One region of the Streptomyces sp. NPDC047081 genome, then DNA from elsewhere that is predicted to be linked to it. Evidence: riboswitches for the same ligand, from Rfam matches in the RefSeq annotation. Region 1 holds a riboswitch; each other region holds the start of a gene.

Region 1 (7,600 bases):
GAAGGCGATGGGCCGCGGCGAGGCCCGTTTCGTCCCGGCGATGCTGCACGGCGCGCTGACGATGCTGGTCACCGGCGCGATCCTGGTCGGCCTCAACCAGGCCGACGACCAGCACGTCAACAACATCAAGATCGGCGTGAAGCTGGCCCTGCTGATCGTGATCCTCGGGCTGGTCTATGTGAAGCGGGACGACGAGAAGGTCGACAAGAGCCTGTTCGGGCTGGTCGGCGCGCTCACCACGGCGAACATCTTCATCGCGGTGCTGTGGACCTGAGGTCGGCGCGGGCCGCGACGACGGCCCCCGCGGCGACGGCGAGCCACGCCGCCACCGCGATCCACAGCAGCGCCCGACCCGGGCCTTCGAGCCAGGAGACGTCGAGGACGGCGGCGATGGACAGGGTCGCCGCCGCGGTCATCCCCATCGGGAAGACGGTGGACCAGCGCCGCACGTCGTAACGCAGCCGGGGCCGTGCGGCCTCCGCGACCAGCAGTACGGCGTACCAGGCGACGTCGAGCACGAGCAGCGCGAGGGTGACGGCGCGCAGGACGCCGCGGTCGTCGTCGTTCCACAGATACAGGCGCGCGCTGTCGGCGGCGATCAGCTTGGACCCGGCCAGCGCCGAGATGGCGAGCGCGCCGCCCGCGACCCAGTGGTCGCCGGCGCCTTCGAGGACCTGCCGCAGGTCGAAGCGGGCGAGGGCGAAGCCGTAGAGGACGAGACCGAGCCCGGACAGTACGAGCGCGGCGTGCGCCAGCCACGCCACCGCCTCCGCCCCGGCCAGCGCGGCCGCGAGCACGGCGAGGCCCTGTGTGGCCACGCAACACAGGAACACCGCGCCCGGCATGCGCCGACCCCAGTGGCGTACGACGTCCACGAGCAGCACGGGCCACAGCACGACTGCCAGCGCCAGCAGGGCCTCGGCGAGGGTCTGCCACCCGAGCGCGGAGAACCGCGTCCCGAGGACGGTGGTCGCCGCGACGGCCGTGAGCGCGGCGGGCGACCCGGCCTCGGCCCGCCACCGCTCGCGATCCCACGCCAGCCGCGCCACGAAGTCCGCCGCCAGGCCGAGCCAGGCCACGCAGGCGATCACCAGCGCGACCCGCGACACCACCTCGTCCCCCGTCAGCTGTAGCCCGACCGACACGATCCCGGTCGCCATCACAGCACCCCCGGCCGCCGGCGCACGCCGCGCCCACCAGGCACGGAACGAAACGGACGTATCGGCGGAGTGGGCAGCCATGCAGCCGATGCTAAGGAGCACACCAGGGGTTGCGGCCGGGGCACGCGCGCGTGCGCGAGGAAATTGGCGCGGGGCGCGCAGTGATGAGGCGGGGCGCGCAGTGATGAAGCGGGGCGCGCAAGGTTGATTCGCGCGCCCGCGCTCATTCATTGGCGCGCGCCCCCTGCCCAGCCTCACGCCAGTCGGGCGCGCCCCTGTCTCACGCCGGCCGCACCACGCTGTGGATGATCGACTCGCCGCCGTAGTAGATCGACTCCTCGCGGACGTACGCGCCGGGCTTGGGGGCGTGGATCATCATGCCGTTGCCTATGTAGATGCCGACGTGGCTGATGTCGTCGTAGAAGAAGATCAGGTCGCCGGGCTGGGCGTCGGCGAGGGAGACCGTGGTGCCGGCGTTCACCTGGTCGTAGGTGGTGCGGGGGAGGGAGACGCCGGCGGCCTTCCACGCGGCCTGGGTGAGGCCTGAGCAGTCGTAGGAGTCGGGGCCGGTCGCGCCCCAGACGTACGGCTTGCCGATCTGCGAGCGGGCGAAGGCGAGGGCCTTCGCGGCCTTGGTGGCGTACGAGGAGTCCGTGGACGTGCTTCCGCTCCCGGACGTGGACGAACCGCTCTGCTGGGCCGCCTGCTCCTCGGCCTTCTGCTCGGCCGCCTGCTGCTGCGCCAGCTCCGCGGCCTTGCGGGCGGCCTCCTCCTGCTTCTTCTTCTCGATCTCCGCGAGCCGCGCCTTCTCCTGCGCGGTCAGCTTCGACAGCAGCTCACGCGCGTCGGAGAGCTTCTTCTGGACGGTGGACTTGGCGGTCTGCAGGTCGTTCTGCGACTCGGTGAGCGACTGGAGGTTCTCGGAGGCCTCCTGGCGCTTCTTCATCGTCGCGGACTGCTCGCTGAAGTAGTCGTCGACCTCGCTCTTCTGGCGGGAGGTCAGCCGGCTCATCAGCTGTGTCTGGTCGAAGTAGTCCTGCGGGGAGTCGGCGAGCAGGAAGGTCGCCGTGTCCGGCGCGGCGGCGCCCGTGCGGTACTCGGCGGCGGCGAAGGAACCGAGCCGCTCCCGCTGTTCGTTGAGCTTCTGGGCGCGCTTGGCGACGTCGTCGAGGAGGCCGTCCACGCGCTTGCGCTGCTTGGAGGTCTTCTCCTTCGCCGCGTTGTACTTCTCGGTCGCCGACTCGGCCTGGCGGTACAGGTCGTCGACCTTCTTCTCGACCTCTTCGAGGGAGGGGTTCCCGTCGGCGGACGGGGCGGCGTTGGCCGTCTGGGAGAGCAGGGCCACGGAGGTGAGGGCGGCCGTGGCGAGAGCGGGGGTGCGTATGCCGGCTACGCGCGTACCCGCGGGGCGCGACTTGCGGTGCGACGCCAAGGGAGGCGACTCCTTCCATAATCCGCCTACCGAGTTAGCTGTCGGGTTCGGGCGGGTGGTTCGGAAGGGTTGCCCTACGGTCCTTGTCCCCCATGGGAGTTGGACCGATTCACCCCAAGGTCGGTGGGTCCCCGGCTCCGGCTGCGCGGCGGCGCCCCGGACTCGGCGGAGGCCGCACGGCCCGGCGAGGTTCGCCGGTGGGGGTCGTTCGGCCTGCTCGGAACGGTAGCCAACTCGTGTGGCCCGTGTGAAGGTTGATGTTCGATATGCCCGATACATTTTCGTGACCTTTGGTCAGCAGGGCGAGGGTGCTCACGTACTGTGACGGCGTGGTCCGGGAGCGTGTCGGCTTCGTCGGATCCCGCGATGTTCTCGGGGCGGCAGCGGGTTGTCAGTGGGGCGCCCTAGACTCGGAGAGCGATGAGCAGCCTCTTTGACGACAGCTTCCTGGCGGACCTCAAGGCACCCCGTGGCCACGAGGAGGAACCCCCACCGCCACCCGAGGACGATCACGGTCCGGAACCGGTTCCGGACGATCTGTTCGGCGGGAAGTTCGACGTGCCGCCGGACCGGGACACTTACTACCGTGACGGCGCCCCGCGGCCGGTGATCGACCCCGCCGCGCTGCTGGACGGGCTGAACGAGAACCAGCGCGCCGCCGTCGTGCACGCGGGCACGCCCCTGCTCATCGTGGCCGGCGCCGGCTCCGGCAAGACCCGTGTGCTCACGCACCGCATCGCGCACCTCCTCGCCGAGCGGAACGTGCACCCGGGCCAGATCCTCGCGATCACCTTCACCAACAAGGCCGCCGGCGAGATGAAGGAGCGCGTCGAGCAGCTCGTCGGCCCGCGCGCCAACGCGATGTGGGTGATGACCTTCCACAGCGCGTGCGTGCGGATCCTGCGCAGGGAGAGCAAGAAGCTCGGCTTCACGTCCTCCTTCTCGATCTACGACGCCGCCGACAGCAAGCGGCTGATGGCCCTGGTCTGCCGCGACCTGGACCTCGACCCCAAGCGGTATCCGCCCAAGTCCTTCAGCGCCAAGATCAGCAACCTGAAGAACGAGCTGATCGACGAGGAGGACTTCGCCGCCCAGGCCGCCGACGGCTTCGAGAAGACCCTCGCCCAGGCTTACGCGATGTACCAGTCGCGGCTGCGCGAGGCGAACGCCCTCGACTTCGACGACCTGATCATGACGACGGTCAACCTCCTGCGCGCCTTCCCGGACGTCGCCGAGCACTACCGCCGCCGCTTCCGCCACGTCATGGTCGACGAGTACCAGGACACCAACCACGCCCAGTACGCGCTCGTGCGCGAGCTGGTGGGGACCAGCGAGCACCCCGTCGACGTCCCGCCGAACGAGTACGACCTCCCGCCCGCCGAGCTGTGTGTCGTGGGTGACGCCGACCAGTCGATCTACGCCTTCCGCGGCGCGACGATCCGCAACATCCTCCAGTTCGAGGAGGACTACCCGAACGCGACGACGATCCTCCTGGAGCAGAACTACCGCTCCACGCAGACGATCCTCTCCGCCGCCAACGCGGTCATCGAGCGCAACGAGTCCCGCCGCCCCAAGAACCTGTGGACCAACGCGGGCGCGGGCGCGCGCATCACCGGCTATGTCGCCGACACCGAGCACGACGAGGCCCAGTTCGTCGCCGAGGAGATAGACCGCCTCACGGACTCGGGGGACGCGAAGGCCGGCGACGTCGCCGTCTTCTACCGTACGAACGCCCAGTCCCGTGTCTTCGAAGAGGTCTTCATCCGCGTCGGCCTGCCCTACAAGGTCGTCGGCGGCGTCCGCTTCTACGAGCGCAAGGAGGTCCGGGACGTCCTGGCCTACCTGCGCGTGCTCGCCAACCCCGAGGACTCGGTGCCGCTGCGCCGGATCCTGAACGTCCCCAAGCGCGGCATCGGCGACCGCGCGGAGGCGATGATCGACGCCCTCTCCCAGCGCGAGAAGATCAGCTTCCCGCAGGCGCTGCGCCGCGTCGACGAGGCGTACGGCATGGCCGCGCGGTCGACGAACGCCGTGAAGCGGTTCAACACGCTGATGGAGGACCTCCGTACGATCGTCGAGTCGGGCGCCGGCCCGGCGACCGTCCTGGAGGCGATCCTCGAACGGACCGGTTATCTGGCCGAGTTGCAGGCCTCCACCGACCCGCAGGACGAGACCCGCATCGAGAACCTCCAGGAACTCGCCGCCGTGGCCCTGGAGTTCGAGCAGGAGTCCGGCGACGGCGAGGAGTCCGGCTCGCTCGCCGACTTCCTGGAGCGGGTCGCGCTGGTCGCCGACTCCGACCAGATCCCCGACGAGGACGAGGACGGCTCCGGAGTCATCACCCTGATGACCCTGCACACCGCCAAGGGCCTCGAGTTCCCGGTCGTCTTCCTGACCGGCATGGAGGACGGAGTCTTCCCGCACATGCGCGCCCTCGGCCAGACCAAGGAGCTGGAGGAGGAGCGTCGGCTCGCGTACGTCGGCATCACGCGCGCGCGTGAACGCCTGTATCTGACCCGGTCCGCGCTCCGGAGCGCCTGGGGGCAGCCGTCGTACAACCCGCCCTCCCGCTTCCTGGAGGAGATCCCGGCCCACCACGTCGACTGGAAGCGCACGGGTGCCACGGCGCCGGTCTCCTCCGGCCCGGCGTCGAGTGTGGCGTCCTCGCTGTCCTCCTCGCGCTCCCGCTCCTCGGCCTCGGGCGCGTCCGGCTTCGCGACGAGTCGCGCCTCCGACAAGCCGGTGGTCGCGCTGGCGGTCGGCGACCGGGTCACGCACGACCAGTTCGGCCTCGGCACGGTCGTGGCGGTGAAGGGCACGGGCGGGAACGCGGAGGCGACGATCGACTTCGGCGACGCCAAGCCGAAGCGGCTGCTGCTGCGGTACGCGCCCGTAGAGAAGCTGTGACCGATGGAGAAGCCGTAATGCGCTGAGCCCCCGCTGCAACAGCGGGGGCTCACAAGGAAGTCGGCGGGTTCTACGTCGGGTTGAGCCCGTGGCTGCGCAGCCACGGCAGCGGGTCTATGGCCGAACCGCCCGCCGGGTGCACCTCGAAGTGCAGGTGCGGGCCGGTCGAGTTGCCGGAATTGCCGGAGTACGCGATCGGATCGCCGGCCTTGACCGTCGTACCGGAGGCCACGCGGTAGCTGGAGAGGTGGCAGTACCACGTCTCCGTGCCGTCCTTCGCGGTCACTATCATCATGTTGCCGTACGCGCTGTTCCACTCGGTGCGGACGGTGCCGTCGGTCGCGGCCATCACCGTGGTGCCGTACGAGACCGGGAAGTCGATGCCGGTGTGCACGGACATCCAGTTGATGCCGGCCTGGCCGAAGTAGGCGCTGAGCCCCTTCTGGGTGACCGGGAGGGCGTACTTGGGGCGCAGCCGCTCCTTGCGGGCCGCCTCCGCCGCCGCCTTCTTCTTCTCGGCCTCCTGCTGGGCCTTGAGGTCGATGCGCTCCTGCGTCCGGCTGGCCCGGTCGGCGAAGTCGTCGGCGCCCGCCGAGAGGCTCTCGAGCTGGGTGTCCAACTTGTTGTTGGCGGCGGCCGGTTTCACCGAGTGCGTGTCGGACGCGGTGGTCGAGCTGTCCTTGTCACCGGTCAGCGTGCCCACGGAGGCGGCGGCGATGCCGGCCACGCCCATCACACAGGCCGAGGGCACGGCGATGGTCAGCAGCGCGGAGCGCTTCGGAGGCGTACGGCGGCGGGAGCGGGAGGCGTTGCGGGCGGCCGTGCGCGATCCCGGGGCCGGCGTGACCTCTTCCTGGTCGTCCAGCAGCGGCGTTTCCTGCAGTGGCGTTACGGCAGGCAGCTCACCTGTGCCGGCCAACTCGCCGTCGTCCTGCGGGTGTTCCTCGTATTCCTGGTATTCCTCGTACGCGCCGTGCTCGACCTGCTCGAAGACCGAGGTCGCCTGCTGGTCGAACGGTTCGCCTGGCTGCTCGTAGCCGTCCGTGGCGGAGGTGCCGTCGGCGGCCGAGCCGTCGGAGTTCCACTGCGTGGCGTCGTACATGCCGCTGTCGAAGGTCTGCGTGCCCCATTCCCAGTGCTGGGTCTGGTCGGCCGCGGGGCCCGAGTGGTCGGGCTGGAGCCAGGCGCTCGCGTCCCAGTGTCCGGAGGTGTCGTGCCCGGTGGACTGCGGCGGGATGGCCGAGAGCTGCTGGTGGTCGACGCCCCAGGCGGTCGTCTCGTACGCGCCGGTGTCGTAGGCGGCGTGGTGCTGGGCCGCGTACATGTCGTAGTTCAGGGTCTGGTGGCCGCCCGTGGCCCACTGTCCGGAGTCGTACGAGCCGGTCGTGCCGTCGCCGGGGAGGCTGCCGAAGAGGGGGTCGGCGTCGAAGGTCGCCGTGGCGTGCGCGCCGGTCGCGAAACCGTTCGCGTCGTAGCCGCCGTAGGTGGTGAAGTCACCGTACTGGGCTTCCTGCGTGCCATAGGACGCGTAGTGCGCCGAGGCGGCATCGGAAGCCGGAGCCGGGGTGGTCATGGTCCCCGACGGGTGACGGTCGTTCACCAACTTCTCTTTCGCCTCGACAACAGGGGCTGCCAGAGCAGTGCGGTGACTGTACCCGGCGTTATGCGGGCGCGACAATCTTCAACTGGTTTCGGGCGCGCAGGAAACGGGCATTCGGCCGTGTTTCGGGGGAGTGCGGGCGCGGGTTTGGCCTTGTGTTCGAAGAGCGTTCGATGTGGGGTGGCTGTCAGGGGGCCATCACGCCACTGTCAGGCCGCCGGCGTGGGCGGCGGCCTCGGCTCCCGTCCGGGTGGCGTCGAGGGCCTGGCGTATCCCGGTGGCGACCGCCGGGTGCACGGGCAGGGCGAGATGGCCGATCCCGCTCACCCGCACGTTCTGCGCCAGCAGGTCGGGGTGGTCGATGCAGGCCGTCTCCAGCGGGTCCATCAGGTGGTCGAGGTCGCTCCAGAAGCTGACGAAGTGGGTACGGCAGCCGGGTGCGGGCAGCGTCAGCTCCTCGAGCACCTTCGAACCGGGGCGCATCTGGCGCACGATCGGGTG
Region 2 (7,600 bases), 250 kb from region 1:
CGGCCTCGCGCCCGTGGTCGCCGCCCTGTGGGTGCGCATGGGCAGGCGCCAGCCGCACGCCTCCAACAAGATCGCGATCGGCGTCGTACTCGGCGGGCTGTCCTTCCTGCTGATGGTGCTGCCGACCTCGGGGCACGCGAACGACGACTACCTGATGTCGGCCTGGTGGATCGTGGGCTCGTACTTCCTGCTGGGCCTCGGCGACATCCTGCTGGAGACCTCCGGCATGTCGGCCACGACCAAACTCGCCCCGGCCGCCTTCTCCAGCCAGACCATGTCCCTCTGGTTCCTGTCCCTGGCCCTCGCCAACGGCATCCAGGCCCAGACCGTGAAGCTCTACGACGACGTCTCCAAGCCCGCCTACTTCGGCGTCAACGGCGCGATCGCGGTGGCCGCGGGCCTCGCGGTCATGGCCGCGGCGCCCTGGCTGCGCCGCACGATGCACCCGGTCCACTGAAGCCAACGGGGTCCCGCTCATGCACATCCGTACGTCCCTCCCCCACGACACGACCCACGAGGACCTCTGGATCCCCCTCCCGGACCAGACGCTGCTGTACGCGCGCGTGTGGCGCCCGCTGACCGACGAACCCGTACCGGCGCTCCTGGAGTACCTCCCGTACCGCCTGACCGACTGGACCGCGCCCCGCGACCACCAGCGCCACCCCTGGTACGCCGGCCACGGCTACGCCTCCGTCCGCGTCGACATCCGCGGGCACGGCAACAGCGAGGGCATGCCGGGCGACGAGTACTCGGCGACCGAGCTGGCCGACGGGGTCGCCGTCGTCAACTGGCTTGCGGAGCAGCCCTGGTGCAATGGGAAAGTCGGCATGTTCGGCATCTCCTGGGGCGGCTTCAACTCCCTCCAGATCGCGGCCCTCGCGCCCGAGCCGCTCAAGGCGATCGTCACGGTGTGCTCCACGGACGATCGCTATGACAACGACGTGCACTACATGGGAGGTTCCGTCCTCGCCGTCGACATGCACGCGTGGGCGGCGACCATGCTCGCCTTCGTCTCCCGCCCGCCCGACCCGCTGTACGTCGGCCCGGTCTGGCGGGACATGTGGCTCAAGCGCCTGGAGACGGTCGACCCGTTCATCCACACCTGGCTCGAACACCAGACCAGGGACGAATACTGGCGGCACGGCAGCGTCTGCGAGGACTACGGCGCCATCGAGGCCGCGGTCCTCGCGGTGGGCGGCTGGCACGACCCGTACCGGGACACGGTGCTGCGGCTGGTGGAACACCTCCCGGCCGATCGGGTACGGGGACTGATCGGGCCGTGGTCGCACCAGTACCCGGACCGGGGGCTGCCGCCGGGGCCCGCGATCGGGTTCCTCCAGGAGACGCTGCGGTGGTGGGACCAGCACCTCAAGGGCGCCGACACGGGTGTGATGCGCGAGCCGCTCCTGAGGGCGTACGTCAGCGACCCGCACCCTCCGGTCACGGTCTACGACACCCTCCCCGGCCGCTGGGTCGGCGAGCCCGCCTGGCCCTCGCCGAACGTCACGACGATCTCGTACGGCCTTCGGGGCGACCCCGTGCCGGTCCGCTCCCCCCAGCACACCGGCCTCGACGCCGGCCGCTTCTTCCCCTTCGGCAACGACGCCGACCTCCCGCCCGACCAGCGCGACGAGGACGCCCGCTCGGCCTGCTTCGACTTCGAGGTCGCCGAGGAGACCTGGGTGCTGGGGCGGCCCAGGGTCCGGCTGCGGCTGACCTCCCAGGCGCCACGTGGACAGGTCGTCGCCCGCCTGTGCGACGTCGCGCCGGACGGCTCCTCGACCCTCGTCACGCGCGGCGCGCTGAACCTCTCCGCGCGGCACGGGCGGGAAAAGGACGTCCCCTGGACACCCGGCGCCACCGAGGACGTCGAGTTCGAGCTGAACGGCATCGGGCACGCCTTCCCGCCCGGGCACCGGCTCCGTGTCGCCGTGTCCTCCGCGTACTGGCCGTGGATCTGGCCGCAGCCGGAGTCGGCGGCCGGGTTCACGCTGGACCCGGCGGGCAGCTCGCTGGAACTGCCCGCACGCGCGCGTGCGTCGGAGGAACCGGCGATCGCCTTCGAGGAGCCGGAGCAGTACGAGCCGCTCGGCGTCAACCACCCCGTCACGCTGGACGAACCGCGGCCCGAGCGGCTGGTCGTGCGGGACGTCGCCAGGGGTGAGTGGCGGCTGGAGGTCGACCCGCGGTACGGCGGCACGCGCGTGTACCCGGACGGTCTGGAGTTCACCGAGGACGCGCTGGAGACGTACACGATCCAGGAGGGCGATCCGCTGTCGGCCCGTACCCGTTCCGACTGGTCGATCCGGCTGCACCGCCCGGATCTGCCCTGGGAGACGACGATCCGTACGCGCTCCGAGATCACCTGTGACGCGGAGTCCTTTTTGACCTCCAATGAGGTTGTTTGCGCGGAGGGCGGCGAGGTCGTCTTCCACCGGACCTGGGAGAAGCGGATTCCACGGACGGCCGGTTGACGGTGAGTTGAGGGCATTGCCCGATTTGCGACTCTTGTGGATTGCAGTGAGTTGGCTCACGCCGGACCATGATCCGCATTCCGCCGCATTTCGGCCGATCCGCCTTTTCCGGTATGCCAGTTGAGGCTTGGCAGCCGCAAAGGATCAAGTGCCTCATATGACTCAGAGCAAGGTCAATAGGGGTGTTCTGTGAATCCGGCACTTGTTCCGGACATGTGCTCTCGCATACGTTCCCGGCCTGTCGGGCGGACGCCGAATCCTGCCACCGCCCGAGCCATCCACCGAGAACGTACGGGCAGGAGCGGGGGACCCAGGTAAGTCGCCGGGCCGGGGCGTCTTCGGACATTCCGGACCGGCTTTGGGGTGAAGTCGTGTCGCCTTGCGGCGGCGCGGCCGGGCATCTCCCGCCCGAACCCGACAGCTCACCTCGCAGGCGACGGAGAGGAACCCGTCATGTCTGCTGCCGCTCAGCACCGCCGCTCCAGAGGCTCCCGTCTCGCCCGCAAGCTCGCCGTCGTGAGCCTCGGCGCCACCGTCCTCGCCCTCCCGGTCATCGGCGCGACCAGCGCCTCCGCGGCCACCACCACGACCGTGACCGCCACCTCGCTGGGGTACGCCAACAACCTCGACGGCTGGATCCGCGCCTCCCTCCAGGTCATGGCGCAGCACGGCATCCCCGGCACGTACAACGGCATCTACCGCAACGTGATCCGCGAGTCCTCCGGCAACCCGTACGCCATCAACAACTGGGACTCCAACGCGCTCGCGGGCACCCCGTCGAAGGGCCTGCTCCAGGTCATCGACCCGACCTTCGCCGCGTACCACGTCTCGGGCACCTCGTACGACCCGTACGACCCGGTCGCCAACATCACCGCCGCCTGCAACTACGCGGCCCAGCGGTACGGCTCCATCGACAACGTGTGGGGCGCCTACTAGGAGGCGCCACCGGGCCCCGTCGCTACCGGGCCTGCGGGAACAGTCTTTCGAGGACGACGGCGATGCCGTCGTCCTCGTTCGACAGGGTGATCTCGTCGGCCACCGACTTGAGTTCGGGATGGGCGTTGGCCATCGCGACGCCGTGCGCGGCCCAGTCGAACATCGGGATGTCGTTGGGCATGTCCCCGAAGGCGATCGTCTGGTGCGGGCCCAGGCCCAGGTGTTCGGCGGCGAGCGCCAGGCCGGTCGCCTTGGTGATGCCGCATGGCTGGAGTTCGACGGTCCCAGGCCCCGACATGGTGACGGTGGCGAGGGAACCGACCACCGCGCGCGCGGTCGAGGCCAACTCGTCGTCGGACAGGTCGGGATGGCGCAGCAGCACCTTGCTGATGGGCTCGCACCACAGGTCGTCGCGGCGGCTGACCCGGACCGCCGGCAGGGTCGGGTGCGGCATCAGATAGCCGGGCTCGATGAGCGTGAGCCCGTCGACGCCGTCCTGGTCGACGGCCGCGTACACCTGGCCCACCTCGGCCTCGATCTTGCCGAGCGCGGTCTCGGCCAGCTCCCGGTCCAGGGTGACCGACCACAGCAGACGGTCCGCGCCGGCGTCGTACACCTGCGCGCCCTGCCCGCACACCGCGAGCCCGCTGCTGCCGAGGTCGTCGAGGAGCGGCCGCACTCTGGGGGCCGGCCGGCCCGTCACGACGAGGTGCCGGGCACCGGCCTCCGCCACCCGCGCGAGGGCGGCGAGGGACCGGTCGGACAGCGTGTCGTCGCCTCTGAGCAGCGTGCCGTCCAGGTCGGTGGCGACGAGTGCATATGCGGTGGGTGCGGCCATGATCAGAGAATACGGACAGGACGCCCAACGGACTCATCGCGAACCGGCCGACCGCCTTGTTCACCTGCGTATCTCAGTCAACTCCCGTACCTGTGTCTGCTCTTCGGGGCGGGCGGTGGCGTATGCCGTCGTCAGGCGTGAGCGGCCACCAGGTGCTTGGCCAGCCTCGGCGAGGCGAACTCCGTGCCGCACACGAACCGCATCACCGGGCCGTACGAGGACGCGGACGGCAGGCCGGTGAAGTACAGGCCGGGGACCGAGGAGACGTAACCGGCGCCGAGCTTGGGCGTGCCGCGGCTCACGGCGAGGCCGGTGCGCAGCTCGTGGCCGAGGAAGTCCATCGCCGCTATGTCGACGCGGTAGCCGGTGGCGGCGATGACGTGGTCCGCGGAGAGGGTCTCCGTGCGGCCGGCGTGGCTGCGGACCGTGAGCGTGGGGCTGCCGCCGTCCGCGTCCGTGCGGACGATCCGCTCGACCTCGCTGACCTGCACCTTGCCCTCGAAACGGTCGCGCAGCCACCAGGCGCCGAGCGGGCCGAGGACGCGGCGGACCAGGTAGTGGCGGGTCTCGGCGGGCAGGTAGCGGTACGGGTGCGGGTAGTAGCTCAGGGCCCACAGGGACCAGGCGCGGCCGAAGGGTGACTCGGGGCGCAGCTTCGGCTGCTTCCAGGGCGGTGCGCCGAAGGCGACCCGGCCGCGGCCGCGGGAGACCACCCGCACCTGGGCGCCCGCCTCCGCCGCGAGCGCCGCCGTCTCCAGCGCGGACTGGCCGGCGCCGACCACGATCAGGTCCTTGCCGGAGTAGCGCGTGAGGTCGTGGTGCTGGGAGCTGTGGGAGACCGGGCCCGTGGGGGTGGGTCCGTCCGCCGCGGCCGTGGCGAGTTCGGCCGGCAGATGGGCCAGGCCGGACAGGCCGGTGGCGACGACGACCGCGCGGGCGGTGAACAACTCCCCCGAGTCCAGCTTCAGTTCGAAGCCGCCCGCCTTGTTCCGGTCCACCGAGACCACCCGGACCCGCTCCAGCTCGGGCACCAGCTTCTGCTGGAACCACTCGCCGTACGCGATGAAGGTCTCGACCGGGATGATGTCCTCGTCGGTGACCAGCCGCTTGATGCCGGCGGCGTCGCAGTAGTCGACGAGGTTGTGACCCTGCTGCGGCGCGTCCAGGTTGGAGGCGGCCGGGGTCGACTTCAGGAGCATGCCGGCGGGCATGTGGTCGCGCCAGCTGACCATGGGCTCGCCGAAGACGCGGACGGGTATGCCGCGGGCTCGGAGATGGGCGGCGGTCGACAGGCCGAAGGGCCCGGCGCCGATGACTGCAACCGGTCGGATCACGAAGTCCCTCCCCAGGACGTCACTTCGTCACTTCGTGCCGGCCCGGACGGCTGTGCGTGCTGGCTCAGCCTCCCGAACCGGTGGTGCTGCCGCGGCGGTTGGTGCGCCACAGCTGATACAGGTGCTTCGCGCCCGGTCGCACGAAGCGCGCGAGCATCGTGAGGAACGGCAGCGGGTCGTCACCCGCGAGCCAGGCCAGCTCCGTCCCGCTCGCGCGCGCCGGGGCGTGCGGCGTCGTATAGCCGCTGCGGCGGTAGGCGAGCAGGGCGGGCAGGTCGATGTTCTCCACGATGTACCGGTGGCCGGCCCGCTGTTCCCCCTCCGGGACGGAGCGGCCGGTCAGGTCCAGATGCATGGCGCGTACGACGTCCACCGCCGACTCGTTCTCGAAGAGGCGGAACTGGGCGCCCATGCGCGGGTTGAAGTCGAGGAGCTTGTACTGTCCGTCGCGCCGGTCGAAGCGCAGGTCGAGGTCGATGATTCCGGTGAAGCCGATCTGTTTGATGAAACGCGCGGCGAGGTCCGCGAGTTCCGGATTGTCGACGACGTACGCGTTCGCGGTCATTCCGGCGTGCGGCGGCCAAGAGCGCACCTTCACGCCGGTGAACATCGCGAGCGGGGTCGAGTCCTGGTCGAAGTAGGCGTGCACGATCCAGTCCTCGGCGTCCTCCCTCGGCAGGTACTCCTGGAGGATCACTCCGGGCCGCTCGCCCCAGTCGCGGGCCAGGTCGAGCAGGCCCTCGCGGGTGGCGATCCGCGTCGTGCCGTTCACCGCGGGCTGCTTTCGGCGCAGGAAGGCCTCGCGGTTCTTCGCCACGACCGGGAAGCGGGCCTTCTCGGCGAAGGCCACGATGTCGTCGTACGACTGCGGGAAGGCGGCCGTCGGGCTCGGGATGCCGTGTTCCACGCACAGTTCGTGCAGGCCCTGCTTGCTGGCCAGGCGGCGGGGCAGGGCGGGGTCGACGCGCGGGAACAGGAAGCGGCCGGCGAGCACGTCCTGGTGCTCGGCGATCAGGACGGCGGCCTCCTCGTCGGTGGGGACGAGGACGGTGGGGCGGCCGATGCGGCGCCCGACGCGCAGCAGGCCCTCCACCAGGTGCTCGGGGTCCTCCGTGCCGGTGGTCGGCCAGACGAAGGCCTTCTTCAGATAGCGGGAGGAGGCGGCCGGTGTGTAACGGTCTTCCGTTATCGCGTACATGGGCACGCCGAGGCGGCCCAGGCTGCGTATCGCCCCGACCCCTCCGTGGTGCAGCGGGTAGTCGCCGAACTTGACGATCAGGCCGGGCACATCACGATCGGCCCGGAAAGGCACACTGCTCCTGGCCACGGGTCCCCCCACGCGTCCCCCCTACGGACCGGACCCACCCCGTCCGTGTCCCCCAAAGGACGCTAAGCCGGAATTGCCTAGTCCGACAAGCCCATTTCGGACATTGCAAACTCTTTAGACACTGCCCAGGACCGGCGGCTCGGCCGTAACGTGTGGCACGACCAGCAGGAACACACGAGAGTGAGGCAGCACCCCATGCCCCCCTTCGACGTTTCCGAGGGCGATCCCTTCGGTCCGCACAACCTTCCCTACGGCGTCTTCTCGCGCGCGGGTTCGGCGGAGCGGACGGTCGGCGTCCGGCTCGGCGACCACGTCCTCGACGCGGGCGCGGCGGCCCTGGCGCTCGACTCGCCGTACGCCTCCCTGCTCGCGCGGCCTTCCCTGAACCCGCTGCTAGCCGCGGGCCGCACCGCCTGGTCGGACGTGCGGCGCGCGCTGACGGCGTGGGTGACGGTGCGCCAGGAGGAGATCGCCGGGTTCTTCCACCCCTTGTCGTCCGTGACCCTGCACCTCCCCTTCGAGGTCGCCGACTACGTCGACTTCTACGCCTCCGAGAACCACGCCAGGAACGTCGGCCAGATCTTCCGGCCCGACGCCGCGGACTCGCTGACGCCCAACTGGAAGCACCTGCCGATCGGTTACCACGGCCGGTCGGGGACGGTCGTGGTGTCGGGCACCGATGTCGTACGGC
Region 3 (7,600 bases), on a different contig from region 1:
CCACCGACCCACGCCTGCCCGGCGCGACGGTCTACAGCAGCCTGGAACCCTGCGCCCACCGAGCCTCCCGCCCCAAGCCGTGCGCCCGGCTGATCCTCGACGCGGGGGTACGCCGGGTGGTCACGTCCTGGCGCGAGCCGGACACGTTCGTGACGGCGGCGGACGGGAGCGGGCTGCTGGCGGCGGAGGGCGTCGGGGTGGTCGTACTCCCGGAGTACGAGGAGCGCGCGAAGGCACCGAACCGCCACCTGCTGGGCTGAGCGGCTCCCACTTCTCGGCGCCGGGTCCGTGCCCTTCAGCCCGTCCGGCGTTTGAGGACGAGGCCCCTTAAGGGCCGAAGCGGGGTCTGGGGGCGCAGCCCCCAGCACTCACGCCCGCGCCCCCACCCACCCGCACAGTCCAATCGGCCCAACCCAGCCTGCGCCCCCGCCCCGGAAGGGTCACGCTCATCGTGACCCGGCGTGGACATATGCGGAGGTAACACCCATGAGGCCAGCACCCATGAGGCCATTTCCCGGACGAGTGGCCGCACTTCTGCTCGTGCCCCTGCTCACCGCGGCCGTCGCATCCTGCGGCGCCACCGACGTCGGCTCCCGCACCATGGCCCGCGCGCTGCCCCCCGACGCCTCCTTCACCCACCCCGGCGTGCTCGTCGACAAGGCCCAGCTGGACGTCGTACGCAAGAACGTGAAGGCCGGGAAGCAGCCGTGGCTGAAGGCCTATCTGGGCATGCGGGACAGCAAGTACGGGTCGTACAAGTACACGCCGGAGCCGTACGAGCACGTCGACTGCCCCTGGGGCGCCCGGCCCGCGCACGGGTGTGTCGAGGAGCGGCAGGACGCCATCGCCGCCTACACCCAGGCCCTGCTCTACAGCGTCACCGGCAAGCAGCAGCACGCCCTCAAGGCCCGCGAGATCATGGACGCCTGGTCGGCGAAGATCAGGCGGCACACGGAGGAGGACGCGGGCTTGCAGACCGCGTGGGCCGGGTCCACCTGGGCGCGGGCCGCGGAGATCGTGCGGTACGCGCCGGGGGCCGGGTGGCCGGCGGACCGGGTCGCGCGGTTCGAGCGCATGCTGCGCACCGCCTACCAGCCCCAGGTCACCCAGAACCTCCCCGACTACAACGGCAACTGGGACCTCGCGATGACCGACGCGGCGATCGGCATCGCGGTCTTCAACAACGACCACAAGGCCTTCGACGCGGCCCTCAAGCGGTTCCGCAACCGCGTGCCCGCCTACTTCTACCTGGAGAAGGACGGCCAGGTGCCGCTCACCCCGGCCGGCTCCACGGTGAACACCCCGCAGAAGCTGACGACGTACTGGTTCAAGCAGACCCGCTTCAAGGACGGCCTCGCCCAGGAGACCTGCCGCAACTTCAAGCACGTCGGCTACTCCCTCGCCGCCACCGCCCACATCGCCGAGACCGCCTGGCACCAGGGCGTCGACCTGTACGGCGAGGTCAAGGACCGGCTGAAGGCCGCGCTCGACTTCCACGCCCGCTACCAGATGGGGGAGAACCCGCCGGCCTGGCTGTGCGGCGGCAAGGTCGACCGGAACATGGGCCCCGACCTGGAGGTGGCCCTCAACCACCTGGAGAACCGTCTCGACATGAAGGTCCCCTACGCCCACAAGCTCGCCGAGGAGACCCGCCCGGCCGGCACCGACGACCTCTTCGTCTCCTGGGAGACCCTGACCCACGCGAACAACCCCGGAGCGTGAAGACACTCAGGGAAGCCACTTGGGGAAAACACTCAGGGCCGGAATCCAGTGACTGGATTCCGGCCCTGAGCCTTGAGTAGCGGGGACAGGATTTGAACCTGCGACCTCTGGGTTATGAGCCCAGCGAGCTACCGAGCTGCTCCACCCCGCGTCGGTGTGTCACCAGCATACGCCATCCGCGGGACGCTCAGCACCACGGTTTACTTCCGCCCCTCCTCACCTGCGTCATTCGGTCGGCCCACACCACTCGCCGCCCGGCCCCGCTCCAGGAAGCCTGGACTTGTGGATCATGAGCGGCCGTACGCGAGCGCCGGCGGACGGCTGTCCCGGGACGCCGTCGCCTTCCTGCGTGTGCTGCCCGTGCTGCTGATCGCCGGGGGGATCCTGTACGACAGCCTCACCCCGAAGGACTTCACCGCCGCCCCCTTCTTCACGGCCGCCCCGCTCGTCGCAGCGCCCGTCCTCTCACTCGCCGCCACCGCGGTCACCGGTGCCATCGCCACCCTCGCCACCTACGGGGTCCACGTCCGCTTCGGCTGGGGGCCCGACGCCGACACGCTCACCGAGGCCGTCACCGTGGCCACGGTCGCCCTGCTCGCGGCCGGCATCAACCGGGTCGTGGCCCGCGGCGACGCGCGGCTCGCCTCCACCCGCGAGATCGCCGAGGCCGCCCAGCGCGCCGTACTGCCCGAACCCGCCGAGCGCATCGCCGGGTTCGACATCGCGGCACGCTACGAGGCGGCGCAGGCCGACGCGTTCATCGGCGGCGATCTGTACGCGGTGCAGGACACCCCGTACGGCGTCCGGCTCGTCGTCGGCGATGTGCGGGGCAAGGGGATGGGCGCGGTGGCCGCCGTCGCCGTCGTCATCGGGGCCTTCCGGGAGGCGGCCGAGCAGGAGGCGACCCTGGAGGCGGTCGCGGGGCGGCTGGAGCGGGCGCTGGCCCGCGAGGGCACCCGGCGCGCCGGGCTCGACGCCTTCGAGGGGTTCACCACCGCCGTACTCGCCGAACTCCCGCACGACGACGGGGTGTTGCGGATCGTCAACCGTGGCCACCCGCCCCCGCTGCTCCTGTGCCCCGACGGCACCGTACGCACCCTGCACCCGAGCGAGCCCGCGCTGCCGCTCGGCATGGGCGAGCTGGGCGCCTGGCCCGACCGCGCCGAGGAGACGAAGTTCCCCGGCGGAGCCACCCTGCTGCTTTACACGGACGGGCTGTCCGAGGCGCGCGACGGACAGGGCGAGTTCTACGACCCCGCGGCCCGGCTCGCCGGCCGGGTCTTCCGCGAACCCGGCGTACTGCTCGACACCCTCGCGCGCGGGGTGCGCCGGCACACCGGGGACGGCACCACGGACGACATGGCGCTGCTCGCCGTACGCAGGCCGTGACTCTCTGCATAACAACTGACATACCGTCAATGCCTGTGAAGATCCTGAGGGCGGGTCAACTCGCCCGTTTTTCGCCGTCCATGGGCCCTACGTCCAGCCAGGATTCGTTAATGATCAAGCCGAACAGCTTGGAAACGACCCCCCGGGTCTATTAACGTTCGATAACGCAGCGCGGTCGTCCCAGCCGTCACAAGAGGCGGCTCCGTGCGCACGCGCCGAATCCCGCAAGGGAACCGGGGAACCACCACCCTGGGGTGAATCGCGCGGAGACCGCCGTGGACCCACGGCAGGTTTACGCGCGTAGGAGACCTTCCTGCTCCGAACCCGTCAGCTAACCCGGTAGGCGAGAAGGAAGGAAAGGAGCACGCCCACGTGGCGTCCAACCCGCCTGCCCCGGCAGCCCCGTTCGTGCCGAGCACCGAGCCTTTCGGCTTCGCCGGCCCCCGCACCGAAGAGGGCCAGTGGGAGGAGTGGAACCCCACCGCGGACTCCATCGCTCCGGTACGCGGCCGGCACCGTGTCGCCAAGCAGCGCGGCGGGGGACTCGCCCGCAGCTCCACGGTTCTCGGCGTCGGCGTCATAGCCGCCGTCGGCGCGGGCGGCATGGCCAGCGCCAACACCGGGAAGCCGCCGGTCTCCATCTCCATGCCCGATCTGCCCTCCGTCGGCGCCGTGTTCGGCGGCTCCTCCGAGGCACCCAAGGGCTCCGCGACCGCGCTCAGCTCCGTCGGCGTGACCACCGAGGACACCACGCAGGGCGCCCGGGACGCGGGCGAGGCGCTGCGCGACCGGATCATGGCGCAGGCCGAGTCGCAGCAGGTCCAGGTCGACAGCAAGGCCCAGTCCGCCACCGAGGCGGCGCTCGCCAGGCAGATCGACGACGCGGCCGCCAAGGCCGAGCAGGACGCGGCGGCCAAGGCCAAGGCCGCCAAGGCGAAGGCGGAGGCGGCGGCCGAGAAGGCGGCCGAGGCCGCGAAGCTCGCCGAGCTGGCCAAGCAGTACAAGCTGCCGGTCGTGTCCTACACGATCACCGGCACCTTCGGACAGGCCGGCTCCATGTGGTCCTCCGGCTACCACACGGGCCTCGACTTCGCCGCCCCGACGGGCACGCTCATCAAGGCGATCCACTCCGGCACCGTCACGGAGGCCGGCTGGGCGGGGTCGTACGGCTACCGCACGATCATCACGCTCGACGACGGTACGGAGCTGTGGTTCTGCCACCAGTCGTCGATCAGCGTGAGCGTCGGGCAGAAGGTCGCCACGGGTGACGTCATCGGCCGCGTGGGCGCGACGGGCAACGTGACCGGGCCGCACCTGCACCTGGAGGTCCACCCGAACGGCCAGTCCGACGGCATCGACCCGATGACGTGGCTGCGCAGCAAGGGCCTGAACCCGTAACGCTCCGGTGTTGTTTACACGATGTTTGCGGGTGACCCGGAAGGCCGGGCTCCAGGGCGGGCGTTGACGCTGAACATGACTGCCACTCCTTCTCCTTCCCTGCGCAAGCTCGGCTCCTCCGACCTGGAGGTCTTCCCGCTCTGCCTCGGCGGCAACGTCTTCGGCTGGACCGCCGACGAGGCGACGTCCTTCGCCGTCCTGGACGCGTACGCGGCCGCGGGCGGCAACTTCGTGGACACCGCCGACGGCTACTCGGCCTGGGTGCCCGGCAACAAGGGCGGCGAGTCCGAGACGATCATCGGCAAGTGGGTCAAGGCCCGCGGCAACCGGTCCGACGTCGTCATCGCGACCAAGGTGAGCCAGCACCCGGAGTACCAGGGCCTGTCCGCGGCCAACATCAAGGCCGCCGCCGACGCGTCCCTGCGCCGCCTCGGCACCGACTACATCGACCTCTACTACACCCACTTCGACAAGCCCGAGGTGCCGGTCGAGGAGATCATCGGCGCGCTGGACGAGCTGGTGCGGGCGGGCAAGGTGCGCAACATCGCCGCGTCCAACATCTCGGCGGAGCGGCTGCGGGCGTCGCTGGAGTTCTCCGACCGCGAGGGCCTGGCCAAGTACGTGGCTCTCCAGCCGCACTACAACCTGGTCTCCCGCGACACGTACGAGGGCGACCTCCAGGACCTCGCCGCGCAGTACGGCCTCGCGGCGGTCCCGTACTACGCGCTGGCGGCGGGCTTCCTGACGGGCAAGTACCGCCCCGGTACGAAGGTGGACAGCGTGAGGGCGGCGGGCGCGTCGAAGCACGCGGACTCGGAACGGGGGCAGCGCGTCCTGACGGCCCTGGACGAAATCGCGGAAACCCGCGGGGTCCCGATCCCGACGGTGGCCCTGTCGTGGCTGGCAGCCCAGCCGACAGTAGCGTCCCCGATCGCATCGGCCCGCACGCTGGAGCAACTCCCGGCACTACTGGGGGTGGCGGACCTGACCCTGACGACTGCGGAACTCACACGACTGACGCAGGCGTCGGCCTGACGATCGACCGGACTCTTTTTCTGCCGGTCCTGATCCTCCGTCGGCTTCTTCTTTCCGCCGCAACGGCGTCCAGCCACGCCGGCGTTCCCCGGCGGTGCCGACCCCTCCGCAACCCCTACGACCGATACGGGTTGTACGAGGGATACGGCCCCGCCGGCCCCGTCGGATACCCGTAGCCGTACCCGTACGCCCCGTACACCGGCCAAGGCGGCGCAGCCACCGGCACAGGCGGCGCAGTCACCCGCGCCGCATAGTCCAGCGCCGGCCGAGCCACCTCCCGCCGCAGCCACAGCTCGTTCAGCAACTCCCGCTCCCGCAGGGCGAAATCCGCCCCGCCCCGCCCCCGCCGCCCCCGATGCCGCAGAAACGCCAGCGACGTCGCGTACGCCTCGTACTCCGTCACCGCCCGCCCCGCCGGCTTCCCGAAGTGGTGCACGGCATAGTCCCGGGCCAGCCGCCGCGCCCGCATCGACCCCAGCGCGAACGGCTCCGTCGGCGCCAGCCACCCGGCCACGGCATACGCGGGCAGCTCCTCCCGCACGGTCCGCAGCTCCCGCTGCCGCGTCCAGATCACCAGCCAGGTCAGCAGCCCGAACGCCGGCACCATGAACGCCGCGTACACCCCGAAGAACCCGAACTCCCCGAAGGACGAAGACCCGTTCCAGATCGCGTGCATGCCCATCGCCAGCAGCAGCCCGGCGAGCGGCACGAGCACGCGCCCCACGTGACGCCGGTCGGAGGCCATCGCAGCGGCGAGCCCGAAGCCGATCCCTGTGAGGACGGTGAAGAGGGGATGCGCGAAGGGCGACATGATCACGCGCACGAAGAAGGTCGCCGCGGTGACGGAGGCGATGCCGCGGTCGCCGGTGAGCTGGTCGGTCCCGAACGCGGTGCCGAGGTAGAGGATGTTCTCGGTGAACGCGAACCCCGTGGCGGTGACCCCGGCTATCACCACCCCGTCGACGATCCCGGTGAAGTCCCGTCTGCGGAACAGGAACACGAGCAGTACGGCCGCGGCCTTGGCGGACTCCTCGACGATCGGCGCTATGACCGTCGCGCCGAGCGTGTCCGCGCTGGACGGATCCGCCGTCGCCGTAGCTATCCATCTGGTCGCGAAACTGTTGGCGACGATCGCTATCAGCGCCGCCGCGCAGGCCCCCCAGGCGAAGGAGAACAGCAGGTTCCGCCAGGGACCGGGAGCGACCCGGTCGAGCCAGCGGAACGCGGCTATGAGCAGCGGTACGGGCAGTACGGCGAGGCCGAGCCCGACCAGGAACCCCTCGGTGCCGGTCTGTTGGCGCACCAGGGCGAGGATGACCAGCCCGGAGAGCGCCAGCAGGGTGCAGAGCGCGCCGTACCGCACCCACCTGCGCTGCCACCAGTGCACCCGCCCGAGCGCACCGCCGAGCGGACCGCCGGGCTGCGGCGGCCGGTTCGGGTACGGCGGGTACTGGGGACACGTGGCCACGGCATTGACCCTAACGAGCGAGGGCGCCGCCCGCGACGGTGCATCGGGCTGCCCGAGGGGCTTTCAGGCGCCTGTGGGGGGCTGGTTGTGATGCTGTACGCGACGGAAGAGCAGGTCGTTCACGACATGTCCTTTGTCCAGTCCCTGCCCCTCGAAACGGGTCAGCGGCCGGAACTGCGGACGCGGCGCAAAACCGCCGCCGGGCTGCGTGTTCTCGAAGTCCGGATGCGCGGTGAGCACTTCGAGCATCTGTTCGGCGTACGGCTCCCAGTCGGTCGCGCAGTGCACCAGGCCGCCGGGCCGGATGCGAGCCGCGGCCAGGTCCAGGAACTCGGGCTGGATGAGCCGGCGCTTGTGGTGCCGCTTCTTGGGCCAGGGGTCGGGGAAGTAGACGCGCAGGCCGTCGAGCGAGTCCGGCCGGAGCATCTCGCGCAGCAGGATGATGGCGTCCCCGTTGCCCACCCGGACGTTCGGTAGCCCGCTCTGGTCGGCGAGGTTGAGCAGATTGCCCTGTCCCGGCGTGTGTACGTCCACGGCGAGGATGTTGGTGTCAGGTTCGGCGGCGGCCATTTGCGCGGTCGCCTCGCC
Region 4 (7,600 bases), on a different contig from region 1:
ACAGTGGCAGGACCGGCAGGAAAACCGCGGTTTCAACCACCGCATCCGCGAGGCGAAGGGACGTACATGCCCATGGCTCACACGGCCACAGACCAGGCAGGCACCGGGGGCCTGACAGCGACCGAGCACCGCCTGGCCAATGGGCTGCGCGTGGTGCTCTCCGAGGACCACCTGACCCCGGTCGCGGCGGTGTGCCTCTGGTACGACGTCGGCTCGCGGCACGAAGTCAAGGGACGTACCGGCCTTGCTCACCTCTTCGAGCACCTGATGTTCCAGGGCTCGGGCCAGGTCAAGGGCAACGGCCACTTCGAGCTGGTACAGGGCGCCGGCGGCTCGCTCAACGGTACGACCAGCTTCGAGCGCACCAACTACTTCGAGACCATGCCCGCCCACCAGCTGGAGCTCGCCCTCTGGCTGGAGGCCGACCGCATGGGCTCCCTGCTGGCCGCCCTGGACGACGAGTCCATGGAGAACCAGCGGGATGTGGTGAAGAACGAACGCAGGCAGCGCTACGACAACGTCCCGTACGGCACCGCGTTCGAGAAGCTCACCGCCCTCGCCTACCCGGAGGGCCACCCCTACCACCACACCCCGATCGGCTCGATGGCCGACCTGGACGCGGCGACCCTGGAGGACGCGCGCGCGTTCTTCCGCACGTACTACGCGCCGAACAACGCCGTCCTGTCGGTGGTCGGCGACATCGACCCGGAGCAGACCCTCGCCTGGGTCGAGAAGTACTTCGGCTCCATCGCCTCGCACGACGGCAAGCCCGCGCCCCGCGACGGCTCGCTGCCCGAGGTCATCGGCGAGCAGCTGCGCGAGGTCGTCGAGGAGGAGGTCCCCGCGCGCGCGTTGATGGCCGCCTACCGGCTCCCGCACGACGGCACGCGCGCGTGCGACGCGGCCGACCTGGCGCTGACCGTCCTCGGTGGCGGCGAGTCCTCCCGCCTCTACAACCGCCTGGTGCGGCGCGACCGTACGGCCGTCGCGGCCGGCTTCGGCCTGCTGCGGCTGGCCGGAGCGCCCTCCCTGGGCTGGCTGGACGTGAAGACCTCCGGTGACGTCGAGGTGCCAGTCATCGAGGCCGCCATCGACGAGGAGCTCGCCCGGTTCGCCGAGGAGGGCCCCACGGCCGAGGAAATGGAGCGCGCCCAGGCCCAGTTGGAGCGCGAGTGGCTCGACCGGCTCGGCACGGTCGCCGGCCGCGCCGACGAACTGTGCCGGTTCGCCGTCCTGTTCGGCGACCCGCAGCTCGCCCTGACCGCGGTGCAGCGCGTCCTGGAGGTGACGCCGCAGGAGGTCCAGGAGGTCGCCAAGGCCCGCCTGCGGCCCGACAACCGCGCGGTGCTCGTCTACGAACCCGTCACCGGAGAGGTCGCCGAGGACGCGGATCCCCCCGAAGACCCCGAGGCCGAGGCCACGGTCGAAGCCGGCGACAAGAACGAGGAGGCGGCCAAGTGACCGAGCTCGCCACGATGCAGTTCCACCCGCAGCCCCAGGCGGGCGAGGCCAAGCCGTGGGCGTTCCCCGCGCCCACGCGCGGGGCGCTCGGCAACGGCCTGACCGTCCTGCGCTGCCACCGCCCCGGCCAGCAGGTCGTCGCCGTCGAGGTCCTCCTGGACGCGCCCCTGGAGGCCGAGCCGGCCGACTTCGAAGGCGTCGCCACGATCATGGCGCGCGCCTTCTCCGAGGGCACCGACAAGCACTCCGCGGAGGACTTCGCCGCCGAGCTGGAGCGCTGCGGCGCCACCCTCGACGCGCACGCCGACCACCCCGGCGTCCGCCTCAGCCTGGAGGTGCCGGCCTCCCGCCTGGCCAAGGCGCTCGGCCTGCTCGCCGACGCCCTCAGGGCGCCCGCGTTCGCCGACAGCGAGGTCGAGCGGCTGGTCCGCAACCGCCTCGACGAGATCCCGCACGAGCTGGCCAACCCCTCCCGGCGGGCCGCCAAGGAACTCTCCCGGCAGCTGTTCCCGGCGACCTCGCGCATGTCCCGCCCGCGCCAGGGCACCGAGGAGACCGTCGAGAAGATCGACGCGGCGGCCGTACGCGCCTTCTACGACCGCCATGTCCGGCCCGCCACCGCCACCGCCGTGGTCGTCGGCGACCTCACCGGCATCGACCTGGACGCACTGCTCGGCGAGACCCTGGGCACCTGGACGGGCTCCACCGCCGAGCCCCGCCCGGTGCCGCCGGTCACCGCCGACGACACCGGCCGCGTGTTCATCGTCGACCGTCCCGGCGCCGTCCAGACCCAGCTGCTCATCGGCCGCGTCGGCGCCGACCGGCACGACCGCGTGTGGCCCGCGCAGGTGCTCGGCACGTACTGCCTCGGCGGCACCCTCACCTCCCGCCTGGACCGCGTCCTGCGCGAGGAGAAGGGCTACACCTACGGTGTGCGGGCGTTCGGCCAGGTGCTGCGCTCCGCCCCGGACGGCACCGGCGCCTCGATGCTCGCCATCAGCGGCTCCGTCGACACCCCGAACACCGGCCCGGCGCTGGACGACCTCTGGAAGGTGCTGCGCACCCTCGCCGAGGGCGGCCTCACCGACGCGGAGCGGGACGTCGCCGTACAGAACCTCGTCGGAGTCGCGCCGCTCAAGTACGAGACCGCGGCGGCCGTCGCGAGCACGCTGGCCGACCAGGTAGAGCAGCACCTGCCCGACGACTACCAGGCCACGCTGTACCGGCAGCTCGCCGCGACCGGCACCGTGGAGGCCACCGCGGCGGCCGTGAGCGCGTTCCCGGTGGACCGCCTGGTGACCGTCCTCGTCGGCGACGCGGCGCAGATCAAGGCGCCCGTGGAGGCGCTCGGCATCGGCGAAGTGACCGTGGTGTCCGCCGAGTAGCGGCACGCGCGCGTGGAGGGCCCTGGTGACTGATGCGTCACCAGGGCCCTCTTATGTCCGAATTGGGGCGGAGGTTGCCTGTCTGCCCTGTGGGATGCGCTACAAACACCGTGATCCGTTTGGGGATTGAAAGTCGCCCCGCTTAGCGTCGTCCGGGCTGTCCGTCAGGCACCGCGCCGCATCCGCGGCACCGGACAGTCATCGCCGAGTCCCCGTACGGCGCGAGCCAGGGGAGCCGGGGACCCACGCAGTCCCTGGGGTGAATCGGACGCCCGCGCTCCGGCGAGGGGGCCCGTAGGAGACCTTCCTGCTCCGAACCCGTCAGCTAACCCGGTAGGCGAGAAGGAAGGAAAGGACCAGCCAGTACATGGCGTTCATGTGCGCCACCGGGAAGCACCGCCGTCCCGGCAAGCTCAAGCGCTCCACCGTCCAGGCGGCCGGCGTCGCAGCCCTCGCCACCACCGGTGTCATCGGTACCCTCGCGGCCCCCGCGCTCGCCGCCGACAACTCGGTCGAGAGCACCGTCGAGCAGACCGGTCTCAACCCCGTCATCGCCATCGGCGACTCCATAGCCGACAAGATCGACGCCCAGGCCGACGCGCAGAAGCAGGCCGCCGAGGAGGCCGCCCGCAAGAAGGCCGCCGCCGAAGCCGCGCGCAAGAAGGCCGTCGCCAAGGCCAAGGCGGAGCGCGAGGCCAAGCAGCGCGCCGCCCGCGAGGCCGAGCGCAAGCGCCTCAACACCTTCGTGGCGCCGATCGCCAACTCCTATGTCTCCACGGGCTACAAGGCCAGCAGCTCTCTGTGGTCCTCCGGCAGCCACACAGGCATCGACTTCCACGCGGCCAGTGGTACGTCCGTGCACGCGGTCGGCTCCGGCACGGTCGTCGAGGCCGGGTGGGGCGGCTCGTACGGCAACAACATCGTGATCAAGATGAGCGACGGCATGTACACCCAGTACGGCCATCTGTCGTCCATCGGTGTCTCGGTGGGCCAGAAGGTCGCCCCGGGCCAGCAGATCGGCCTCTCCGGCGCGACCGGCAACGTCACCGGACCGCACCTGCACTTCGAGGCCCGTACGACCCCCGACTACGGCTCGGACGTCGACCCCGTCGCGTACCTGCGCTCGCACGGCGTGAACGTCTGACGACGGACCGCGAGATCTTCCGGAACCCCGGCTCCACGAGCCGGGGTTTCGCCGTTTCCGTCCGGTTGCTGTCCAAAAAATATCCATGGATTCCGGCCCCCCGTCGGAAATTCCCGCCGATTGCAATAGAGTCACGGAACACACGTCAATCGGCGACGTTTCACGGGGATTAAGACGGAGGTCGGTCATGCGTATTCCGGCGCACTCGGTATGCACGGCGATCAGAGACGACATCGTCGCCGGTGTCTACGAGCGCGGGAGCCGCCTCACCGAGGAACTCCTGGCCCGCCGCTACGGCGTCTCGCGCGTCCCCGTCCGCGAGGCCCTGCGCACCCTGGAGGCCGAGGGCTTCGTGGTGACCCGCCGGCACGCGGGCGCGTGCGTGGCCGAACCGAACGAGCAGGAGGCCGCCGACCTGCTGGAGATGCGCATGCTCCTGGAGCCGCTCGGCGCCTCCCGGGCCGCCCAGCGCCGCACCGAGGCCCACCTCAAGGTCCTGCGCGGCCTGGTCAGACTGGGCCAGGAGCGGGCCAGGAGGGGCAACAGCGAGGATCTGCGCTCCCTGGGCGGCTGGTTCCACGAGACGCTCGCCCAGGCCTCCGCCAGCCCCGCCCTGACCTCGATGCTGACCCAGCTGCGCCACAAGATCGCCTGGATGTACGCCGTGGACGCGCCCGCCAACCCCGTGGAGTCCTGGGCGGAGCACGGCGCGATCGTCGACGCCGTGGCGCGCGGCGACAGCGAACGCGCGCGTGCCGTCACCACCCTCCACACCGAGCGCTCCAGCGCGGCGCACCGGCTGCGGTTCGGTACCGGCGCCGAGCGTGTGAGGAACTCGCAACATCCCGTAAACATGCCGAGCCTGCGGCATTAACACAGGCGCCGTATACAAAGAAGTGAGAATTCCCGGGGGTTTATTCATGCTGCCCCCGAGTGGAATTCCGTGGTCTCTGTGCAGGAAATGCGAAGGGCTCGCCCGGTAATTCGGACGAGCCCTTCTGTGATGCCCTGATCAGACGGTCTCGGGAAGTTCCTCGAGACCCTCGGAGACCAGCTTGGCCAGTCGGTCGAGGGCGACGTCCGCACCCTCGGCGTCGGAGGCGAGGACGATCTCCTCGCCACCCTGGGCGCCCAGGCCCAGGACGGCCAGCATGGAGGCCGCGTTGACGGGGTTGCCGTCGGCCTTGGCGATCGTCACCGGGATACCTGCGGCCGTGGCGGCCCGGACGAAGATGGAAGCGGGGCGGGCGTGGAGGCCCTCGGCCCAGCCGACGTTGACGCGGCGCTCAGCCATGTGATGCTGCCCTTCGGTGTTCAGGGTTGTCTAGACCAGTTTCCCACACATGAAGCAAGCCCGGAACGGACCTTCGCCCGTCCGGATCGGGGGCGTCGGACCGCGGCCTCGGCCCGACTTCCGTCCTGTCCCTCTTCTGCTGTCGTTCTCCACAGACTGCCTCGCGCCGTTGTCGGACGCGAGCCGTACTCTGGGGCCCATGCAGACCTCGTCGGACCGGCACGAGTACCCCGCCCACTGGGAAGCCGACGTGGTGCTGCGCGACGGCGGCACCGCACGCGTCCGCCCCATCACCGTCGATGACGCCGAGCGCCTGGTCAGCTTCTACGAGCAGGTGTCGGACGAGTCGAAGTACTACCGCTTCTTCGCGCCCTACCCGCGTCTGTCCGCAAAGGACGTCCACCGCTTCACGCACCACGACTTTGTGGACCGGGTGGGACTCGCGGCCACGGTGGGCGGCGAGTTCATCGCCACCGTACGCTATGACCGCATTGGTGCCGACGGGATGCCCGCGTCCGCACCCGCCGACGAGGCCGAGGTCGCCTTCCTCGTCCAGGACGCGCACCAGGGCCGCGGCGTCGCCTCCGCCCTCCTCGAACACATCGGCGCCGTCGCCCGCGAGCGCGGCATCCGCCGCTTCGCCGCCGAGGTACTGCCGGCCAACACCAAGATGATCAAGGTGTTCACGGACGCCGGCTACACCCAGAAGCGCAGCTTCGAGGACGGCGTCGTACGCCTGGAGTTCGACCTCGAACCCACCGACCGCTCGCTCGCCGTCCAGCGCGCGCGTGAGCAGCGCGCCGAGGCGCGGTCGGTACGACGGCTCCTCGTGCCCGGCTCGGTCGCCGTGATCGGCACCGGGCGCATGGCCGGGGGCGTGGGCCGCAGCATCCTCGACAACATCAGGGAAGCCGGGTTCACGGGAGAGCTGTACGCCGTGAACAGGGCCTTCCCCGAAGACCTCAAGGAGCTCGACGGCATCCCCGCCCACCGCTCCGTCGGGGACATCGACAGGCACGTGGACCTCGCGGTCGTCGCCGTGCCCGCCGAACACGTCCCCGAGGTCGTCACCGAGTGCGGCGAGCACGGCGTGCAGGGGCTGGTCGTCGTCTCCGCCGGGTACGCCGAGAGCGGGCCCGAGGGCCGCGAGCGCCAGCGCGAACTCGTGCGGCACGCGCGCACGTACGGCATGCGGATCATCGGGCCGAACGCCTTCGGGGTCATCAACACCTCGGCGGACGTACGGCTCAACGCCTCCCTCGCCCCCGAGATGCCGCGCCCCGGCCGCATCGGCCTGTTCGCCCAGTCCGGCGCCATCGGCATCGCCCTGCTGTCCCGGCTGCACCGGCGCGGCGGCGGCGTCACCGGGGTCACGGGTGTGTCGACCTTCGTGTCGTCCGGCAACCGCGCGGACGTGTCCGGCAACGACGTCATCCAGTACTGGTACGACGACCCCGACACCGATGTCGTACTGATGTACCTGGAGTCCATCGGCAACCCGCGCAAGTTCACCCGCCTCGCCCGGCGCACCGCGGCCGCCAAGCCCCTGGTCGTCGTCCAGGGCGCCGGCTCGGCGCCGCAGGGGCATGCCGTACGGGCCACGCGGCTGCCGCACGCCACGGTGTCCGCGCTGCTGCGGCAGGCCGGCGTCATCCGCGTGGACACCATCACCGAACTCGTCGACGCGGGCCTGCTGCTGGCCCGGCAGCCGCTGCCGGCCGGCCCGCGCGTGGCGATCCTCGGCAACTCCGAGTCGCTGGGGCTGCTGACGTACGACGCCTGCCTCTCCGAGGGGCTCAGGCCGCAGCAGCCGCTGGACCTGACCACCGGGGCCACGGCGGGCGACTTCCACGCGGCCCTGCTGCGGGTCCTCGGGGACGACTCCTGCGACGCCGTGGTCGTCACCGCGATCCCGGCGATCGGCGAGGCCTCGGTCGCGGACGCCGAGCTGGCCGAGGCGCTGCGGTCCGCCGCCGAGCAGGTCCCCGGCAAGCCCGTGCTCGTCGTCCATGTGGAGCTCGGCGGGCTCGCCGAGGCCCTCTCGGCCGCCGCCGGCACCGCCCCGCAGGTCGAGGCCAAGGCGTCCGGCGCCCGCCGGCTCCGCCCCTCGCAGCAGCTGCCCCCGCCGTCGGCCTCCCCGGCCCCGCCCCAGGCACCGCGGGTCCCCGACACCACCCCCCGCCTCATCCCCGCCTACCCCGCCGCCGAGCGCGCCGTCCGCGCCCTCGGCGAGGCCGTGAAGTACGCCCAGTGGCGGCGCGAGGCGGCCGAGCCCGGCAAGGTGCCCGAGTACGAGGACATCGACGAGAAGGGCGC

The links. Region 1 has a riboswitch for cyclic di-AMP ahead of ABZ848_RS12920 (NlpC/P60 family protein). Riboswitches for the same ligand answer to the same signal wherever they lie in the genome.
Positions count from the first base shown of each region.
Region 2: it holds a riboswitch for cyclic di-AMP, as region 1 does, so the genes downstream of both, ABZ848_RS14160 (transglycosylase SLT domain-containing protein) here and ABZ848_RS12920 (NlpC/P60 family protein) in region 1, are expected to answer to the same signal.
Region 3: it holds a riboswitch for cyclic di-AMP, as region 1 does, so the genes downstream of both, ABZ848_RS24665 (M23 family metallopeptidase) here and ABZ848_RS12920 (NlpC/P60 family protein) in region 1, are expected to answer to the same signal.
Region 4: it holds a riboswitch for cyclic di-AMP, as region 1 does, so the genes downstream of both, ABZ848_RS30325 (M23 family metallopeptidase) here and ABZ848_RS12920 (NlpC/P60 family protein) in region 1, are expected to answer to the same signal.

Region 1 is NZ_JBEYUY010000006.1:2,985-10,584, reverse strand. Features, by position in the region: gene ABZ848_RS12930 (hypothetical protein) at 1-274, shown strand, start outside; gene ABZ848_RS12925 (tellurite resistance/C4-dicarboxylate transporter family protein) at 252-1,241, opposite strand; gene ABZ848_RS12920 (NlpC/P60 family protein) at 1,441-2,592, opposite strand; cyclic di-AMP (ydaO/yuaA leader) riboswitch at 2,600-2,770, opposite strand; gene pcrA (DNA helicase PcrA) at 3,013-5,499, shown strand; gene ABZ848_RS12910 (M23 family metallopeptidase) at 5,570-7,072, opposite strand; gene ABZ848_RS12905 (alpha/beta fold hydrolase) at 7,298-7,600, opposite strand, start outside.
Region 2 is NZ_JBEYUY010000006.1:257,603-265,202, forward strand. Features, by position in the region: gene ABZ848_RS14150 (peptide MFS transporter) at 1-457, shown strand, start outside; gene ABZ848_RS14155 (CocE/NonD family hydrolase) at 477-2,474, shown strand; cyclic di-AMP (ydaO/yuaA leader) riboswitch at 2,731-2,923, shown strand; gene ABZ848_RS14160 (transglycosylase SLT domain-containing protein) at 2,928-3,410, shown strand; gene ABZ848_RS14165 (HAD family hydrolase) at 3,433-4,248, opposite strand; gene ABZ848_RS14170 (FAD-dependent oxidoreductase) at 4,380-5,582, opposite strand; gene ABZ848_RS14175 (ATP-grasp domain-containing protein) at 5,647-6,909, opposite strand; gene fahA (fumarylacetoacetase) at 7,105-7,600, shown strand, end outside.
Region 3 is NZ_JBEYUY010000012.1:268,089-275,688, forward strand. Features, by position in the region: gene ABZ848_RS24645 (dihydrofolate reductase family protein) at 1-260, shown strand, start outside; gene ABZ848_RS24650 (alginate lyase family protein) at 601-1,722, shown strand; tRNA gene ABZ848_RS24655 (tRNA-Met) at 1,800-1,873, opposite strand; gene ABZ848_RS24660 (PP2C family protein-serine/threonine phosphatase) at 2,005-3,111, shown strand; cyclic di-AMP (ydaO/yuaA leader) riboswitch at 3,315-3,472, shown strand; gene ABZ848_RS24665 (M23 family metallopeptidase) at 3,484-4,509, shown strand; gene ABZ848_RS24670 (aldo/keto reductase) at 4,585-5,544, shown strand; gene ABZ848_RS24675 (PrsW family intramembrane metalloprotease) at 5,660-7,012, opposite strand; gene trmB (tRNA (guanosine(46)-N7)-methyltransferase TrmB) at 7,076-7,600, opposite strand, start outside.
Region 4 is NZ_JBEYUY010000018.1:63,512-71,111, reverse strand. Features, by position in the region: gene ABZ848_RS30335 (pitrilysin family protein) at 67-1,461, shown strand; gene ABZ848_RS30330 (pitrilysin family protein) at 1,458-2,846, shown strand; cyclic di-AMP (ydaO/yuaA leader) riboswitch at 3,039-3,200, shown strand; gene ABZ848_RS30325 (M23 family metallopeptidase) at 3,214-3,990, shown strand; gene ABZ848_RS30320 (GntR family transcriptional regulator) at 4,178-4,864, shown strand; gene ABZ848_RS30315 (HPr family phosphocarrier protein) at 5,003-5,284, opposite strand; gene ABZ848_RS30310 (GNAT family N-acetyltransferase) at 5,484-7,600, shown strand, end outside.